DNA from 3 places in the Lentzea roselyniae genome. Region 1 is predicted to be linked to each of the others. Evidence: riboswitches for the same ligand, from Rfam matches in the RefSeq annotation. Region 1 holds a riboswitch; each other region holds the start of a gene.

Region 1 (5,877 bases):
GGACATGGGCCAGGCCGTGCTGCGCCGCCTGCGCGACGAGCTCGGCCTGAAGTGCTCCGATCCGGAACTGCTGCTGCCCCGCTTCCGCTACCGCGCCGAGATGGGCGGCGTCGTCGAGAACGAGATGTGCCCGGTGTTCCGGGTCCTCTCCGACGACGAGCCCACCCCGAACCCGGACGAGGTCGACTCGGCCGAGCGCGTGCCGTGGGCGGAGTTCGCCTCTTCGGTGCTGGACGGCACGCGTGAGATCTCGCCGTGGTCGAAGCTGCAGGTCGCCGAACTGGTGAAGCTGGGGCCCGATCCGCTGCGGTGGCCCGTCGCGGACCGGGCCGGGCTTCCGAGCGCTGTCCGGCTCGGCTGACAGGAGTCGTGGCTCACCACTCCAGTGAGCCACCGTTCTGGTATTCGATGACGCGGGTCTCGAAGAAGTTCTTCTCCTTCTTCAGATCCATCATCTCCGACATCCACGGGAACGGGTTCTCCGTCTGCTCCCACACCGGTTCCAGCCCGAGCTGGGCGCAGCGGCGGTTCGTGATGAACCGCATGTACTGCTCGCACAGCTCGGCGTTGAGACCCAGGATCCCGTTCGGCATCGTGTCCCGGCCGTACGCGATCTCCAGCTCGCAGCCCTCGGCGAGCATGGTGCGCACCTCCTTCTGGAACACGTCGTTCCACAGGTGCGGGTTCTCGATCTTGATCTGGTTGATCGCGTCGATGCCGAAGTTCAGGTGGATCGACTCGTCGCGCAGGATGTACTGGTACTGCTCGGCGATGCCGACCATCTTGTTGCGGCGGCCCAGCGACAGGATCTGCGCGAAGCCGGTGTAGAACCACATGCCCTCGAAGACCACGTAGAACGCCACGAGGTCCTTGAGGAAGGCCTGGTCCTTGTCCGGCGTGCCGGTCGTGAACTCCGGGTCCTCCAGGTGCTGCGTGTACTGCAGCGCCCAGGCGGCCTTGTCCGTGATGGACGGGATCTCCCGGTACATGTTGAACAGCTCGCCCTCGTCCAGGCCGAGCGACTCGCAGATGTACTGGAACGTGTGGGTGTGCACGGCCTCCTCGAAGGCCTGGCGCAGCAGGTACTGGCGGCACTCGGGGTTCGTCAGGTGCCGGTACACCGCGAGCACGATGTTGTTGGCCACCAACGACTCGCTCGTGGCGAAGAAGCCGAGGTTCCGCTTGATCATGCGGCGTTCCTCGTCGGTCAGGCCGCCCGATGAAGACGCTGTCTTCCAGAGCGCGATGTCCGCCTGCATGGACACCTCGGTCGGCATCCAGTGGTTGTTGCAGCCGTTGAGATACTTCTCCCACGCCCAGTGGTACTTGAGCGGCAGCAGCTGGTTGACGTCGGCGCGACAGTTGATCATCGCCTTGTCGTCCACGCTCACACGCGCCGCGCCCGCTTCGATGTTGCTCATTACTGGCAAGCCTCACAGTCAGGTTCGGTGACGGAGCAAGCGACGGGGGAGACGGCGTTGAGCTTGCCGTCGGTGCCCTGCAGCGTGGACTTCTCCACGTGCGTGGCGCTCTGGGTGCGCAGGTAGTACGTGGTCTTGAGACCGCGCACCCACGCCAGCTGGTACAGCTCGTCGAGCTTGCGGCCACTGGGCTGGCCGAGGTACAGGTTCAGCGACTGCGCCTGGTCGATCCACTTCTGCCGGCGCGCGCCCGCCTCGATCAGCCACGAGCTGTCGACCTCGAACGCGGTGGCGTACAACGCCTTGAGGTACGGCGGCACGCGGTCGATCGCGCCGAGGCTGCCGTCGTGCAGCTTGAGGTCCGCGACCATCTGCTCGTCCCAGAGCTTGCGCTGCTTGAGCGCGCGCACCAGGTCGGGGTTGATCACGGTGAAGTCGCCGGACATGTTCGACTTCACGTACAGGTTGCGGTACAGCGGTTCGATCGACTGGTTCACGCCGGTGATGTTCGCGATGGTCGCGGTCGGCGCGATGGCCATGACGTTGGAGTTCCGCATGCCCTTGCGGGCCTTCTCCCGGATCCTGCCCCAGTCCATCGTGGACTCGCGATCGACGTCGAGCTCGTCTTCGCCGCGGTTCCGCGCGAGGATGCCGATCGAGTCGATGGGCAGGATCCCCTGGCTCCACAGCGATCCCTCGAACGACCGGTACGCGCCGCGTTCGGCCACGAGGTCGGCGGACGCCTCGATCGCGTAGTAGCTGATCTCCTCCATGCTGCGGTCCGCGAACTCGACGGCCTCCTCGCTCGCCATCGGGGTGCCGAGCGTGAACAGCGCGTCCTGGAAACCCATCAGGCCCAGGCCGACCGGGCGGTGCTTGAGGTTCGAGTTCCGCGCCTCGGGGATCGTGTAGTAGTTGACGTCGATCACGTTGTCGAGCATCCGCACCGCCGTGCGCACGGTCTTCTCGAGCCGCGCGTGGTCGATGCCCTGCTCGGTGACGTGCCGCGCGAGGTTGACCGAGCCCAGGTTGCAGACCGCGACCTCGTCGACCGAGGTGTTGAGGGTGATCTCGGTGCAGAGGTTGCTGGAGTGCACGACACCGCTGTGCTGCTGCGGCGAACGCAGGTTGCACGGGTCCTTGAACGTGATCCACGGGTGGCCCGTCTCGAACAGCATGGTCAGCATGCGCCGCCACAGGTCCACGGCCTGCACGCGGCGGAACACCCTGATCTCGCCGCGGTCGGCCTTCTCCTCGTACGCACGGTACTTCCGCGCGAAGTCGTCACCGAACGCGTCGTGCAGATCCGGCACCTCGTCGGGCGAGAACAGGGTCCACGGGCCGTTCGCGCGGACCCGGCGCAGGAACTCGTCCGGCACCCAGTTCGCGGTGTTCATGTCGTGTGTGCGGCGGCGTTCGTCGCCGGTGTTCTTGCGCAGGTCGAGGAACTCCTCGACGTCGATGTGCCAGGTCTCCAGGTACGCGCAGACCGCGCCCTTGCGTTTGCCGCCCTGATTCACGGCTACGGCGGTGTCGTTCGCGATCTTCAGGAACGGCACCACGCCCTGCGACTTGCCGTTGGTACCCCTGATGTGCGCGCCGATGCCGCGCACCGGGGTCCAGTCGTTGCCGAGACCACCGGCGAACTTGCTGAGCAGCGCGTTGTTCCTGATGCCGTGGAAGATGCCCGCAAGATCATCGTCCACAGTGGTCAGGAAGCACGACGACAGCTGCGGGCGGGTGGTGCCCGAGTTGAACAGGGTCGGGGTCGAGCACATGAAGTCGAACGACGACAGCAGCTCGTAGAACTCGACGGCGCGGGCGTCGCGGTCGTCCTCGTCGAGGGCGAGGCCCATGGCGACGCGCATGAAGAACGCCTGCGGCAGCTCGTAGCGGCGGCCGTCGTGGTGCAGGAAGTAGCGGTCGTACAACGTCTGCATGCCCAGGAACTGGAAGTTCAGGTCACGCGACGCGTCGAGTGCGGCACCCAGGCGGGCCACGTCGTAGTCCGCGAGGCGCGGGTCCAGCTGGCCCAGCTCGATGCCGTGGCGGACGAACTCGGTGAAGTACGACGGGTAGCGCTCGGTCATCTCGGCGTGGGACAGGGGTGTGCCGCACGCCTCGGCGCGCAGCCTGTCCAGCAGCAACCGGGCGCTGACGTACGAGTAGTCCGGGTCGTGCTCGACCATCGTGCGGGCGGCCATGATCGGCGCCAGGGCGAGCTCGGCGTCGGTGATGCCGGCGTAGAGGTTCCGCTTGGTCTCGGTCAGAACCGCCTCTGCCGACGCGTTGGGCAGGTCGGCACATGCTTCGTTGACGACCCCAGACAGGTGATCCATAGCCGTTGGGCGGTCGGGCACGCTCTCTCCTCGCGAGCTCGGCCCGAGGAAACGCACGCGCACGCCAGTGACGAGACCACTGGTGCACACAGCCGCCCTCCCTCGGGGCACCGTGTCGTGCGCGCAGGCTTGCGCGCACACCAGTGGCAGGTCTTCGGACTCGTGGGCGCACCTCTCGCTCCTACCGGCCGTCGCTTCCCAGGTCTCGCGACCCAGTGCTTCGTTGACGGCTTTCGTTCCCACTCACCGCTGCGGGGCAGTCCTGGACTCGCACCAGGTTCCCTCTTGCCTCACCGGCCCGTTGCTCCGGGCCGGTGAACCACCAGCGCGGCAGATACTACATGTGGTGGTGGGCTCTGGATCACCACCCAACATGGGCGTGTCGTGGGTTAGGGTGATCAACGTGGGTGAAGTTCGGCCGAAGATCATCGCAGGTGCTCTCGTCAGCGCGGGGCTGGCTTCGGCGTCCCTCGCGGCCGGTGCCGCGGCGCCCGTGACGAGCGGCGTGCTGGCGGTGTCGGCGGTCCTGGTGATGATCACGACCCGGCGATCAGGGTCACGCCGAGACTGATCATCACGGCCGCGATCACGCCGTCCAGCACCCGCCACGCGCGGGGCTTCGCGAACAGCGGGCTGAGCAGCCGGGCGCCGAACCCGAGCGCGACGAACCACGTGACGCTCGCGGTCACCGCGCCGACCCCGAAGAGCCACCGGCCGGCCGCGATCGAACCGAGCAGCAGCACGGTGTCCAGGTAGACGTGCGGGTTGAGCCACGTGAGGGCGAGCGCGGTGAGGACGGGGCGGCCGCTCCGGGCCGGCTCCACGGTCAGTGCGGACGGGTTGAACGCGCGACGGGCGGCCAGAAACCCGTAGCCCAGCAGGAAGAGGCCGCCCACGATCGCGGCGACGGTGATCGCCTGCGGCCACTTGCTGACGATGGCTCCGAAGCCGGCGACGCCGACCGCGACCAGGATCGCGTCCGAGACGGCGCACACCGCGACGACCTTCGCCACGGCGTGGCGGCGAAGTCCTTGGCGCAGCACGAAAGCGTTCTGCGCGCCGATGGCGACGATCAGGGTCAGCATGGTGCCGAAGCCGAGCAGCAGGTCAGTCACACCATCGACGGTATTGACGGCGTCTTGATGAGACCAGCTAAAGATTCTTACGTACCATTAGCAGCTGTGATGGATCTGGACCTGGTGCGCACGCTGCTCGCGGTCGTCGACGCGGGCACGTTCGACGCCGCCGCGGCGATGCTGCACGTCACGCCTTCCGCTGTGTCGCAACGGATCAAAGCCCTGGAGCAGCGAACGGGCCGGGTGCTGCTGGTGCGGGCGCGGCCGGTGCGGCTGACGCCGTCGGGGGAGGTGCTGGTCCGGTACGGTCGGCAACTGCTCGCGCTGGACCAGGATCTTGACGCCGCCCTCGGGTCGGACGCCGTGGTCCGGGTGCCGATCGCGGTCAACGCCGACTCGCTCGCCACGTGGTTCCTTCCCGCGCTGCAACGGGTTCCCTCGTCGCTCAAGATCTCGTTCGACCTCCACCGCGAGGACCAGGACCACACGACGGCTCTGCTGCGACAGGGCGTGGTGATGGCCGCGGTGACGTCCTCGCGTGAGCCGGTCGCGGGCTGTTCCGTGCGGAAGCTGGGCAGCATCCGTTACGCGGCAATGGCGTCGCAGTCCTTTATAGACACGTACGCCGACGGTCCCGTGAAGTCGTGGCTGCCGGACGCGCCGGTGGTGGTGTTCGACCGCAACGACGACCTGCAGGACAGGTTCGTGCGCACGCTGACCCGTGGCCGGGGCGCCGCGGAACACCGCCACTACGTGCCGTCGTCGGAGGTGTACGTGCGGGCGATCGTGGCCGGGCTCGGGTGGGGCATGGTGCCGCCGCAGCAGCTGCAGGAGGGCCTGGTCGACCTCGCGCCGGGCCGGACCGTCGACATCCCGCTGTACTGGCAGCAGTGGAAGCTGGACTCGCCGGCGCTGACCGCCGTGGCCGACGCGGTGGCCGCAGAAGCGGCTGTCGCGCTGCGGTAGGAGTTACCCTCGGTGACATGACCGGACGAGAGCTCGAGTTCGAGGACCGGTTCACCACGCTGGACCGGTGGTACC
Region 2 (5,877 bases), on a different contig from region 1:
GGAACGGGAGAGGCATGCACGACGAAAACGAGGCGGTGGCGCACGCGCGGCGCTACCGCGAGGGTGGGGGAAACCCGGAGGCGTTCCTGCGGGCCTTCCGGGAGAGCACGGTCTACCTGCAGCGGATCGACCCGCTGTCCCTGCCGGTCGTCTCCATCGAGGGACTGAACTGGCTCGCCGCGTTCTCGAGCCCCGAGCGGTTGCAGGAGCACCTCGCGGCCAGGGGCGAGAGCACCGAGGCCCACTACCTGGCGGTCACGGGCGAACGGTTGCTCGACCACTACCTGCCCGCGTTGCCGAGGAACACCGGTGTCGTGTTCGACAACGGGGCCGAGCACATGATGAGCCTGCCGCCGGTGCGCGGCATCGTCGCCGACGAGCTGGCGGTGGACGCGTGACCGGGTTCGGCGTCGACCTCGGCGCGATGGGTCAGGCGATCAAGGGCGTCAACGACACGGTCGCGGCGTTGAAGGAGTTCGCGCCCGACGGCGGCCACCTGATGGCCAGCACCACCAGCCTCGGGTTCCTCTGCCCCAGCCAGGACGAGTGCGGTGACGAGGTGCTCGCCGAGGCGCTGGAGGAGTTCTTCGACCGCTGGAAGTGGGGAGTGCGGCACCTCGTCGAGGAAGGCACCGAGATGGTCTCGGCGCTCAGCGACACGCGCAGCGTGTACGAGCAGGCCGAGGACAAGCTCAAGCAGGGTTTCCAGCTGCTGCTCGGCGACCCCGGCTCACAGGTGGACCCGACCAGGCAGTCCTGGGAGGAGCTCGGCAAGCCGTACACGCAGTTGACCTCGATGGAGAAGGAGTGGGACAAGGCCGCGAAGGGCCTCGAGAACTCGTGGGACTCGGCGGTCGAGGACGTCACCGGTGAGGAGACGTCGTTCAAGAAGGCCGGTGATCGCGCGTGAGCTGGTTCGGGCGCAGTGAGCTCGGCGACACCGACGACCCGAAGGAGCTCGTCCCCGGCGACGTCGCGACTCTCGACGAGACCGCGAGCGGGCTGCGCAAGCTCGGCACCGCCTGTCAGGAGGCGTACGGCGGTCTGTCCAAACTGGACGTCGGCCACTGGACGGGTGCGGCGGCGGAGAAGTTCCAGCAGTACTTCGCCAAGGAGACGCCGAAGTGGCGGGACGCCGCCGAGGCGTTCGGGCCCGTCGTGGAGGCGCTGACGACCTACAAAGGCGCGGTCGAGCGCGCGCAACGCGAAGCCGCGGAGGCGATCCGTCTCCACAACGAGGCGAAGAAGGTCACCAAGGACGCCGAGCGCCAGTACGACGCTGCGGCGTCGCAGTTCGAGAAGGCGTTCATGGCCGCACAGGTCAGCGGTGACTCGGCGCCCGCACCGCTCGCCCCGTTCAACGATCCCGGCAAGGCCCAGCGGGAGGCCGCCGAGCGGATGCTCGCCGACGCGCGCAACGCCCTGCGCAGTGCGGCCGCTGAGGCGGCCGCCGTCGTCACCAGGGCGAAGGACAAGGCTCCCGAGGAACCGGGGTTCCTCTCCAAGCTCGGTGCCTCGATCGAGGACAGCATCGAGAAGACCGTGGACCAGGTCGTGTCGGTGCACTCCGGTATGGGCCAGGCCGTGCTCGGCCTGGTCAAGGTGGCGCGGGTGATGAACCCGCTCGACCCCTACAACGTGGCCCACCCCGGCGACTACGCGGCCCACCTGATGCAGCAGGCCGCGGGCATGGTCCACATGGCCACGCATCCGACCGAGGCCGTCAAGGGCATCCTCAACGTCGAACAGTGGAAGAAGGACCCGTTCGCGGCGTTCGGTCAGCTGGTCGGCGACGTCGGTCTCGGCATCGCGACCGGCGGCGCCGGGCTGGCCGGCACGGCGGAGAAGGCGGTGCTGCGAGAGACAGCCGAGATGTCCGCGCGCGAAGCGGCCGAGCAGATGGGCACGCAGGTCGGCAAGCACGTCGACGACGGGCTCCCGCCGTGGCACCGGGCGGACTACGAGCCGCCGTCGCACACACCGGACTACAACAACCCGCACCCCGACGAGCCGTTCGGTCCGCAGCGCACCGATCCGGACGATCCCGTGCCGCACGACCGCGAGCCAGAGCCGCAGCGGGAGCCGGACCCTCCCGCGGAGGAACCGAAACGCGAGCCGGACGAGCAGCCCAGGGTCAGGGAACCGGAGCAGTTGCCGGAACCCTCCAAGAGCCAGTACTTCCGGCTGCAGGACCTGGTCCGGGAGATCGACTCCAGGCTGCCCGATCTCCCACCGGGGGAGAAGTCCGCGCAGCAGGAGCTGATGAACAGTTATCGGCAGCAGATGCGCGACATCATGGCCAAGCACAGCTGACGTCACGGCGACCAACAGGAGTTCTGCCCCAATGCACCCCCAACAGCCGCCGATGCGTCCCCAGCACCCGATGCGTCCGCAGCGCCAGATGCCACCGCCGCCGCAACCGCCACGCGCGATGAGGCCACCCGTTCCGCCGCCACCACCCCGGCCGGTGCCTCCGCGGCAGCAGCCGGTGGAGGAGCTTCCGGAGTGGACCAAGGACGGTGAGTTCCCGGCGATCTCGCGCGACGTCCCGCTCCACGGCAAGGATCCGGAGTCGGGCAGGGAACAGGTCTGGGTGGGCCGCGTCGTGTGGCAGGCGGTCACCGCGAAAGAGATCAAGATGGCTCTCTACGGCCCCTTCGGCCGCAAGATGTCCACCGGTGACTCCGTGTTCAGCGCCCTGCTCTCGATCCGCAACGAGCTGGAGGACCTGGAGCAGTACAACCCGCCGTGGAAGGTGCTGGTCAAGGGATCCAGGCGGGATGTGTGGCACGTCGGCCACAAGGTCTCCGTCTTCCCCGGCGATCGCGCCGAGATCCTCGTCCCAGGCGAGAAGGCGACCGAGTCCGTCGACGTGCTCGCGATGCTGGAACCGCACGACACCCCGAAGTTCGGCCTCGTCGAGCACCAGATGGCGAACTGCATGGAGTACTTCCGCCGCTTCGAGCCGGGCTTCGGTGCGGAAGGCGCCTTGTAGCTCGGGTTAGAGTACGAGCGTCGTGCACGGGGGAAGTCCGGTCGAAGTCCGGCGCTGACCCGCAACGGTAGGCCCCACCAGGGGCGAGCCCGAACACCCGCACACGGCTGCAGAGGAACTCCGACTCCTGCCGTGGACTGCGGGAAGGGAACATGTGATCGGGAAGATCAGCGCGCTCGTCGGCGTGCTCGCCGTCAGCATCGTCGCGGGTGTGGCGCTCGGCCCCGTCTCCGTACCGTTCGACGTCACCCTCGAACTGCTGTGGGCGGCGCTGACCGGCGGCACGGTCCCCGCCGACCTCGCCGGGCAGTACCACATCGTCTGGGACATCCGGCTGCCTCGTGTGCTGCTGGCCGCGGTGGTCGGCGCCGGCCTCAGCACGGTCGGCGTCGCGATCCAGGCCATGGTCCGCAACGCGCTCGCCGACCCGTACGTGCTCGGCATCTCGTCCGGAGCCAGCGTCGGCGCGACGGCGGTGGCGACGCTTGGCGTGCTCTCCGGTCTCGGTGTCTACGCGCTCTCGGCCGGAGCGTTCCTGACGGGGCTCGGTGCCACGGCGCTGGTGTACATCACCGCGCGGTCGAGCCGGGGGCTCACGCCGTTGCGGCTGGTGCTGACCGGAACCGCGCTCGCGTACGGCTTCTCGGCCGTCGCCATGCTGCTGGTGTTCCAGGCGCCGCGCGGTGAGGCGGCGCGGGCGGCCATGTTCTGGTTGCTCGGCAGCCTCGGCGGGGCCAACTGGCAGTCTCTGCCGGTCGCCACGGCCGTGACCGCGGCCGGGATCGTCTACCTGACGACCAGGGCGCGGCAGCTCAACGCGCTGGCGATGGGCGACGAGACCGCGACCACGCTCGGCATCGAGGTCAACCGGTTCCGCACGCACCTGTTCGTCGTCACCGCGGCCATCACCGGCGTGCTGGTGGCCGTCAGCGGCGCGGTCGGCTTCGTCGGCCTGATGCTGCCGCACCTCACCCGCATGGTCGTGGGCGCCGATCACCGCAAGGTGCTGGCCCTCGCGCCACTCGCCGGCGCGAGCTTCCTGGTGTGGGTGGACGTGGCCGCACGCATGCTCGCGGCGCCGGAGGAACTGCCGCTCGGCGTCATCACCGCCGCCCTCGGTGTGCCGTGTTTCATCTTCCTGATGCGCCGCAGGGCGTACGTGTTCGGAGGGCGCTGATGCGCGTCGAGCTCACCGGTGTCACCGTCCAGAACATCATCGAGGACATCTCGCTGCACGCCTCGAACGAGGTCGTCGGCATCGTCGGGCCGAACGGCAGCGGCAAGTCCACGACGCTGCGTTGCGTCTACCGCGCCCTGAAACCGCACGCCGGCATCGTCCTGCTCGACGGCGAGAGCGTCCACAAGCGACAGAAGATCGCCCGCGACCTCGCCGCGCTCACCCAGGAGTCACAGGTCGAGTTCGACTTCACGGTGGCCGAGGTGGTGGAGATGGGCCGTCTGCCGCACGACCGCGATCCGGAGGCGGACCGCCGCATCGTCGCCGACGCACTGGCCACAGTGGACGTCTCGCATCTGGCGGGCCGGGGTTTCCTCAGCCTCTCCGGCGGTGAACGCCAGCGCGTGCTCATCGCGCGTGCCGTCGCACAGGAGCCACGCGTGCTCGTGCTGGACGAGCCGACCAACCACCTCGACATCCGGCACCAGCTCGACGTCCTCGCACTCGCACGCGGCCTCGGCGTCACGGTTCTCACCGTCCTGCACGACCTGAACCTCGCCGCGTCCTACTGCGACCGTCTGTACGTGCTCGAAGAAGGCCGCGTCGTCGCGCACGGCACGCCCGAGGAGGTCCTCGTGCCCGAACTGATCGCCAAGGTTTTCCACGTCACGGCACACGTCGTCCGACACCCCACCACGGGAGTTCCCCAGCTCCTGTTCGACCAGGAGGTCATCCCTTGAGAACCGCCCTCGCCACAGCCGCCCTGCTGCTCGTCTCCGGCTGCGGTGCCACGGTCGCGCAGGACGCCTCGAAGTCGGACCCGGTGACCATCACGAACTGCGGCCAGCAGGTCACGTTCGACAAGGTGCCGTCCAAAGTGGTCACCAACGACACCGGCATCACCGAGCTGATGTTCGCGCTGGGGCTGAAGGACCGCATGGCCGGCTACGTCGTGGACGGCAACAACAGGGTGGACCTGCAGACCTCGCCGTGGAAGGCCGACTTCGACAGCACGCGCAAGCTCGCCGACAAGATCTCCAAGGAGGTCGTGCAGGGCGCCAACGCCGACCTCGTCTTCGCGGGCTGGAGCTACGGCTTCAGCGAGAGCACCGGCTTCACCCCGGACGCCCTGAAGCAGCTCGGGATCCCGAGCTACCTGCTCACCGAGGCGTGCCGCAACGGCGCCGGCAAGCAGCGCGGCATCATGCCCGCCCTCGACGCGCTGTACACGGACCTGCGCAACCTCGGGAAGATCTTCCGCGTCGAGGCCGAGGCCGAGGAGCTCATCAAGGGCTACCAGCAGCAGATCGAGAACGCGGGCAAGCTGATGGCGGGCAAGCCGCGCCCGAAGGTGTTCCTCTACGACAGCGGCCAGGACCAGCCGTTCACGTCCGGCAAGAACGCCGCGCCGCAGGACGTCATCGGCAAGGCGGGCGGCGACAACATCTTCGGCGACCTCGACGACAGCTGGACCACGGTCAACTGGGAGACCGTCGTGCAGCGCGACCCGGACGTCGTGCTGATCGTGGACTACGCGGACGGTGAGGCGAACACGCCCGCGCAGAAGCAGGCGTTCCTGGAGGGCTTCGCTCCGCTCGCGAACTCGCCGGCGATCAAGAACAAGCGCTTCTTCGCACTTCCGTACGCCGCGCTGGTCGAAGGCCCGCGCAACCCGGCCTCGATCGAGGCCTTCGCGAAGTACTTG
Region 3 (5,877 bases), on a different contig from region 1:
GCGTCGACGTCTTCGCGGGTCGTCGTGGTGAGTCCGAGTGCTTCGCGCAGGCCCGGCAGCGCGGCGACCTGGCCGCCCCACATCTGACGTGCCTGCAGCATCGCGAGCACGAGGTTGACCCGCACCGAACCGGTCGGCGCCTCGCCGAGGACGTGCAGGCCGTCGCGGATCTGGACGTCCTTGACCTCGCACAGCCAGCCGTCGACGTGCAGCAGGAACTCGTCGAACTCCGCGTCGTGCGGCCGGTCGTCCAGGCCGAGGTCGTGGTCGAGCTTCGCGGCCTGGATCAGCGTCCAGATCTGCGCCCGGATCGCCGGCAGCTTGGCCGGGTCCATCGCGGAGATGTTGCCGTACTCGTCGAGCAGCTGCTCCAGCCGCGCGATGTCGCCGTAGCTGTCGGCGCGGGCCATCGGCGGTACGAGGTGGTCGACCAGCGTGGCGTGCGCGCGCCGCTTCGCCTGCGTGCCCTCACCGGGGTCGTTGACGAGGAACGGGTACACCAGCGGCAGATCGCCCAGCGCCGCGTCCGTGCCGCAGGACGCCGACATGCCGACGGTCTTGCCCGGCAACCACTCCAGGTTGCCGTGCTTGCCGACGTGCACCACGGCGTCCGCGCCGAACCTCGACTCGATCCACCGGTAGGCCGCGAGGTAGTGGTGCGACGGCGGCAGGTCCGGGTCGTGGTAGATCGCGATCGGGTTCTCACCGAACCCGCGGGGCGGCTGGACGATCACGACCACGTTGCCGGACTCCAGCGCCGCCAGCACGATCTCGCCGTCCTTGGACCGCGAGTGGTCGACGAACAGCGAGCCGGGCGCGTCGCCCCAGTGCTCCTGCATCGACTCGCGGAAGTCCTCGGGCAGCGTCTCGTAGAACTCCCGGTACTCCGCCGCGGCGATGCGCACGGGGTTGCTCTCGAACTGCTCCTGCGTGAGCCAGTCCGCGTCCTGCCCACCGGCGGCGATCAACGCGTGGATCAACGCGTCGCCGTCCTGCTCGTCGACGCCCGGCAGCTCGGTGCCGATGTCGTAGCCGTGCTCCCGCATGGCCTTCAGCAACCGTACGGTCGAGGCGGGCGTGTCGAGACCGACCGCGTTGCCGATCCTGGAGTGCTTGGTCGGGTACGCCGACAGCATCACCGCGATCTTGCGCTCACCGACCGGGACGTGCCGCAGCCGCGCGTGCCTGACCGCGATGCCGGCGACGCGCAGCGCCCGCTCGGGATCCGCCACGTAGACGGTGAGGCCGTCGGAGTCGATCTCCTTGAACGAGAACGGAACCGTGATGATCCGGCCGTCGAACTCCGGGATCGCCACCTGCGTCGCGGTGTCCAAAGGGGACAGTCCATCGTCGTTGGAGTCCCACGACTCGCGGCTCGACGTCAGGCACAACCCCTGCAGGATCGGCACGTCCAGCGCCGCCAGCGCCCCGACGTCCCACGCGTCGTCGTCCCCGCCTGCGCTCGCCTTGGCGGGGTTCGTGCCACCGGCCGCCAGCACCGTCACGATGAGCGCGTCGGCCTGCCCCAGCGTCTCCAGCAGCTCGGGCTCGGCGGTGCGCAGCGACGAGCAGTAGACCGGCAGCGGCTTCCCGCCCTTGGCCTCGATCGCGTCGCACAACGCGTGCACGAACGCCGTGTTCCCCGCGACGTGATGCGCCCGGTAGTAGAGCACCGCGACCGTCGGGCCGTCCTGCGCGGGCTCGCGCTCCAGCACACCCCACGTGGGCGTGGCGGCGGGCGCCGCGAACCCGTGCCCGGTCAGCAGGATCGTGTCCTCGAGGAACTTGTGCAGCTCGGTGAGGTTCACCGGCCCGCCGTGCGCCAGGTAGAGGTGGGCCTCGGCGCAGACACCGCCGGGCACCGTCGACAGCTCCATGAGCGCCGCGTCCGGCTGCTGCTCACCGCCGAGCACCACCACGGGCAGCCCGCAGGCCAGCAGCCAGTCGAGCCCCTCCTCCCACATCCTCCGCCCGCCGAGGATGCGCACCACGACCAGGTCGACGCCCTCGACGAGCGCGGGCAGGTCGTCGACGGTCAGTCGCGCGGGGTTGCCGAGCCGGTACTCGGCGCCACTCGCCCGGGCCGACAGCAGGTCGGTGTCGGAGGTCGACAGCAGCAGGATCACGCAGGCTCCATCCCTCGTGGGGTCCTCGCCCCAGGTTGCGGGTGACAGACGAAGCGGAGTTCCTGACTCCCAGCGGTTCGCTGGTCACAGTGGCGGGACCGCGCCGGATTCACACCGGCTTCCTCCTGCGCTTCGTCGTTCGGGCTCACCCTAACCGGCGGGTTACAGTCCGACCTATGCGTACTCACCCGGATGCCTGCCCAGGCGCCGTCGAGCTGCACCAGGCGGCTGACGGCGGCCTCGCGCGCATCCGGGTCCCCGGCGGCACCCTCACGGCAGCTCAGTGGGACGTCGTGCGGCTCGCCGCCCTGGAACTCGGCACCGGCTCGCTGGAGCTGACCTCGCGGGCGAACCTCCAGATCAGGGGCCTCGCGGACGGTCTGGAACTGGGTGCGCGGCTGCGTGCGGCAGGCCTGCTGCCTTCGGACACGCACGAGCGCATCCGCAACATCATCGCGGCGCCGCTGGAGGCCAACCAGGCCCTGGTCGACGCGCTGGACGCGGCCCTGTGCGCGGACCCCGCGCTGGCCTCGCTACCCGGGCGTTTCCTGGTGACGGTTGGCGCGTCGGTCAGCGGCCTCGGCGGCGACTTCGGGCTGGTCGACGACGTGTTGCTGCTCGCAGGGACCGACACGGGTGTGCGTGTTCAGGACCCCGTGGACGCTCTCGTGACCGCCGCCCGTCTCTTCCAGGAGATGCGCGGGGCCGCCTGGCGCCTGTCCGAAGTGGACGGCGGTGTGCGGAAGATCACCGAACACTTCGGTGCCACCGGCGGATCGCGGATCACTCCGGCTGTGACGCCTGTCGCACCTTCGCCGACCACACCGGGTGTGCCGCTGGGACGGCTGGATGCGCATCTCCTCGCGGGTGTGCCGGTGCGGTTGACGCCGTGGCGCAGCCTCGTCGTGCCGGCGGGTACCGACACGTCCGGCCTGATCACCGACCCGGCCTCCCCTTGGCACGGCGTGAGCGCCTGCACCGGCCGCCCCGGCTGCGCGAAGTCACTCAGCGACGTACGGGCCGACGCGCGCGCTTGGGTAGACGCGGCCCACCACACACACGCTCCGGCCGGGGTTCCCCCAATTTCAACTCTAGTGAGCAGGTCTGACATTTCTCGTGGCCAACCGGTCCACTGGTCGGGTTGCTCACGCCGGTGTGGCCGCCCCACCGGCGATGTGATCGAGTTCGTCGCGACCGGCGACGGCTACGAGGAGACCAGGTGACGGAGTACATCAAGGAAGGCGCGGAGATCTACCGCCGCTCCTTCGCGACCATTCGCGCGGAGGCGGACCTCGCCGGCTTCCCGCAGGACGTCGCGCGGGTCGTCGTGCGGATGATCCACTCGTGCGGCATGACCGACCTGACGCACGACATCGCCTTCTCCCCCAACGTCGTGCGGCACGCCCACGCCGCGTTGCTCGACGGCGCGCCCATCCTCTGCGACGCCAACATGGTCGCGGCCGGGGTGACCCGCCGCCGGCTGCCCGCGGACAACGAGGTCCTGTGCTACCTGCAGGACCCGCGCACGCCCGAGCTGGCCAAGCGCATCGGCAACACCCGCAGCGCGGCAGCGCTGGAACTGCTGGCGGACCGCTTCCAGGACGCGGTGATCGCGATCGGCAACGCGCCGACGGCGTTGTTCCACCTGCTCGACCTGATCGCGCAGGGCGCCCCGAGGCCTGCCGCCGTCCTCGGCATCCCGGTGGGCTTCATCGGCGCGGCGGAGTCCAAGGAAGCTTTGGCCGCAACGGATCTGGAGTACCTGGTGGTGCACGGCCGGCGCGGCGGCAGCGCCATGACGGCAGCAGCTATCAACGCGATTGCGAGCGAAGAGGAATGACGGGCAAGCTCTACGGCGTCGGCCTGGGTCCTGGCGACCCGGAACTCGTGACGGTCAAGGCCGCGCGGCTCATCGGGGAAGCCGACGTCGTCGCGTTCCACAGCGCCCGCCACGGCCGCTCAGTGGCCAGAACCATTGCGGAGCCCTACTTCCGCGAAGGTCAGATCACCGAACAGCTCGTCTACCCGGTGACGACCGAGGACACGGACGACTACCAGGGCGAGATCGACCAGTTCTACGAGGAGGCCGCCGCCCGCCTCGCCGCTCACCTCGACGCCGGCCGCAACGTCGTCGTCCTGGCCGCGGGCGACCCGTTCTTCTACGGCTCCTACATGCACATGCACAAACGCCTCGCCGACCGCTACGAGTGGGAGGTCGTTCCCGGCGTGACGAGTGTCAGCGGCGCGAGTGCCGTCCTCGGCACCCCGCTCGTGGAACGCGACGAGGTCCTCACGATCCTGCCCGGCACCCTGCCGCCGGCCGAGCTGGCAGCCCGCCTCGCCGACACCGACTCGGCCGCGATCCTCAAGCTGGGCCGCACCTTCGGCAACGTCAAGGCAGCCCTCGAAGCCTCCGGCCGGCTCGGCAACGCCTGGTACGTCGAGCGCGCCACCACGGGCCGGCAGAAGACCTCGCCGCTCGCCGACGTGGACCCGGACACCGTCCCGTACTTCTCGCTGGCGCTGCTGCCCAGTCACTCCAAGCCCAAGGCGCGCAAGGGCGAGGTGACCGTCGTGGGCCTGGGCCCCGGCGCCACCGCCTGGCTGACGCCGGAAGCCCGCCAGGAGCTGGAAGCCGCCGACGAGCTCGTCGGCTACACCACCTACCTCAACCGCGTCCCCGACCGGCCCGGCCAGACCAAGCACGCCTCCCACAACCAGGTCGAGTCGGAACGCGCCGCCTTCGCCCTGGACCTGGCGCGCCAGGGCAGGCGGGTCGCGGTGGTGTCGTCGGGCGACCCCGGCGTCTTCGCGATGGCCACGGCGGTTCTTGAAGCAGCCGCCGAACAACCGGACGTGCCGGTCAGGATCATCCCCGGAGTCACCGCCGCGAACGCCGTGGCGGCCAAGGCGGGCGCGCCGCTCGGGCACGACTACGCGGTCATCTCGCTGAGCGACCGCCTCAAGCCGTGGGACGTCATCGCCGAACGCCTCACCGCCGCCGCCAAGGCCGACCTCGTCATCGCCATCTACAACCCGGCGTCCAAGGCCCGCACGCACCAGGTCCACGAGATGCGCGACCTGCTGCTCCGGCACCGCGCCCCGGACACCCCGGTGGTGGTCGGCCGCGACGTGGGCGGCCCCGAGGAGGAGATCCGCGTCGCCACGCTGAAGACCCTCGACCCGTACACGATCGACATGCGCTGCCTGCTGATCATCGGCTCGTCGCAGACAGTCGTGACGGACGCGGGCGTGGTGTTCACGCCGCGCCGCTACCCGTCCTGAGCAGCAACGGGGTCGCGAGCAGGAACAGTCCCGAGAGGGTGATCGCGGTGAGCGGGCTGGTGAGTGTCGCCAGGCCGCCCCAGATCACCATCAGGGCGGCCTGAAGGAGTTTGCTGCTGACGCTCCACGTCGTGAGCACCTGCGCGACGCGGTCCGCGGGAGTGCGGCGCAGGCGTTCTGTCGCGAGGATCGGGTTGAACACGCCCATGCACGTGATCAGCAGGCCCTCGACGACGATCACGGTGAGGAGTCCGGGCAGGCCGGGCTGGACCAGCGCCAGCCCGAGCGGGAAGAACGAGCGCGACCAGCCGGAGACGATCATCACCCGGTGCCGGCCGTAGCGGGCGGAGAGCCGGGCGGAAAGACGGGCACCGGCGAAGCCGCCGAGTGCCGGCAGGCCGAACGCCAGACCGTACTGCCAGGCGGGGTAGTGGTACTGGCCGAGCAGCAACACGGACAGCACCGG

The links. A riboswitch is a leader RNA that binds a small molecule or an ion and turns the genes downstream of it on or off. The one in region 1 is predicted to bind cobalamin.
Region 2: it holds a riboswitch for cobalamin, as region 1 does, so the genes downstream of both, ABFX45_RS17360 (FecCD family ABC transporter permease) here and ABFX45_RS05480 (ribonucleoside-diphosphate reductase subunit alpha) in region 1, are expected to answer to the same signal.
Region 3: it holds a riboswitch for cobalamin, as region 1 does, so the genes downstream of both, cobN (cobaltochelatase subunit CobN) here and ABFX45_RS05480 (ribonucleoside-diphosphate reductase subunit alpha) in region 1, are expected to answer to the same signal.

The regions. Positions count from the first base shown of each region.
Region 1 is NZ_BAABBE010000003.1:30,665-36,541, forward strand. It holds gene idi (isopentenyl-diphosphate Delta-isomerase) at 1-361, shown strand, start outside; gene ABFX45_RS05475 (ribonucleotide-diphosphate reductase subunit beta) at 375-1,421, opposite strand; gene ABFX45_RS05480 (ribonucleoside-diphosphate reductase subunit alpha) at 1,421-3,760, opposite strand; cobalamin riboswitch at 3,889-4,099, opposite strand; gene ABFX45_RS05485 (hypothetical protein) at 4,164-4,331, shown strand; gene ABFX45_RS05490 (LysE/ArgO family amino acid transporter) at 4,297-4,845, opposite strand; gene ABFX45_RS05495 (LysR family transcriptional regulator ArgP) at 4,945-5,802, shown strand; gene ABFX45_RS05500 (glycoside hydrolase family 16 protein) at 5,820-5,877, shown strand, end outside.
Region 2 is NZ_BAABBE010000008.1:311,268-317,144, reverse strand. It holds gene ABFX45_RS17380 (SseB family protein) at 15-398, shown strand; gene ABFX45_RS17375 (hypothetical protein) at 395-910, shown strand; gene ABFX45_RS17370 (putative T7SS-secreted protein) at 907-2,313, shown strand; gene ABFX45_RS17365 (hypothetical protein) at 2,489-2,995, shown strand; cobalamin riboswitch at 2,988-3,110, shown strand; gene ABFX45_RS17360 (FecCD family ABC transporter permease) at 3,150-4,172, shown strand; gene ABFX45_RS17355 (ABC transporter ATP-binding protein) at 4,172-4,912, shown strand; gene ABFX45_RS17350 (ABC transporter substrate-binding protein) at 4,909-5,877, shown strand, end outside.
Region 3 is NZ_BAABBE010000024.1:25,171-31,047, reverse strand. It holds gene cobN (cobaltochelatase subunit CobN) at 1-2,126, opposite strand, end outside; adenosylcobalamin (AdoCbl) riboswitch at 2,135-2,276, opposite strand; gene ABFX45_RS33335 (hypothetical protein) at 2,303-3,349, shown strand; gene ABFX45_RS33330 (precorrin-8X methylmutase) at 3,346-3,966, shown strand; gene ABFX45_RS33325 (precorrin-2 C(20)-methyltransferase) at 3,963-5,411, shown strand; gene ABFX45_RS33320 (MFS transporter) at 5,386-5,877, opposite strand, start outside.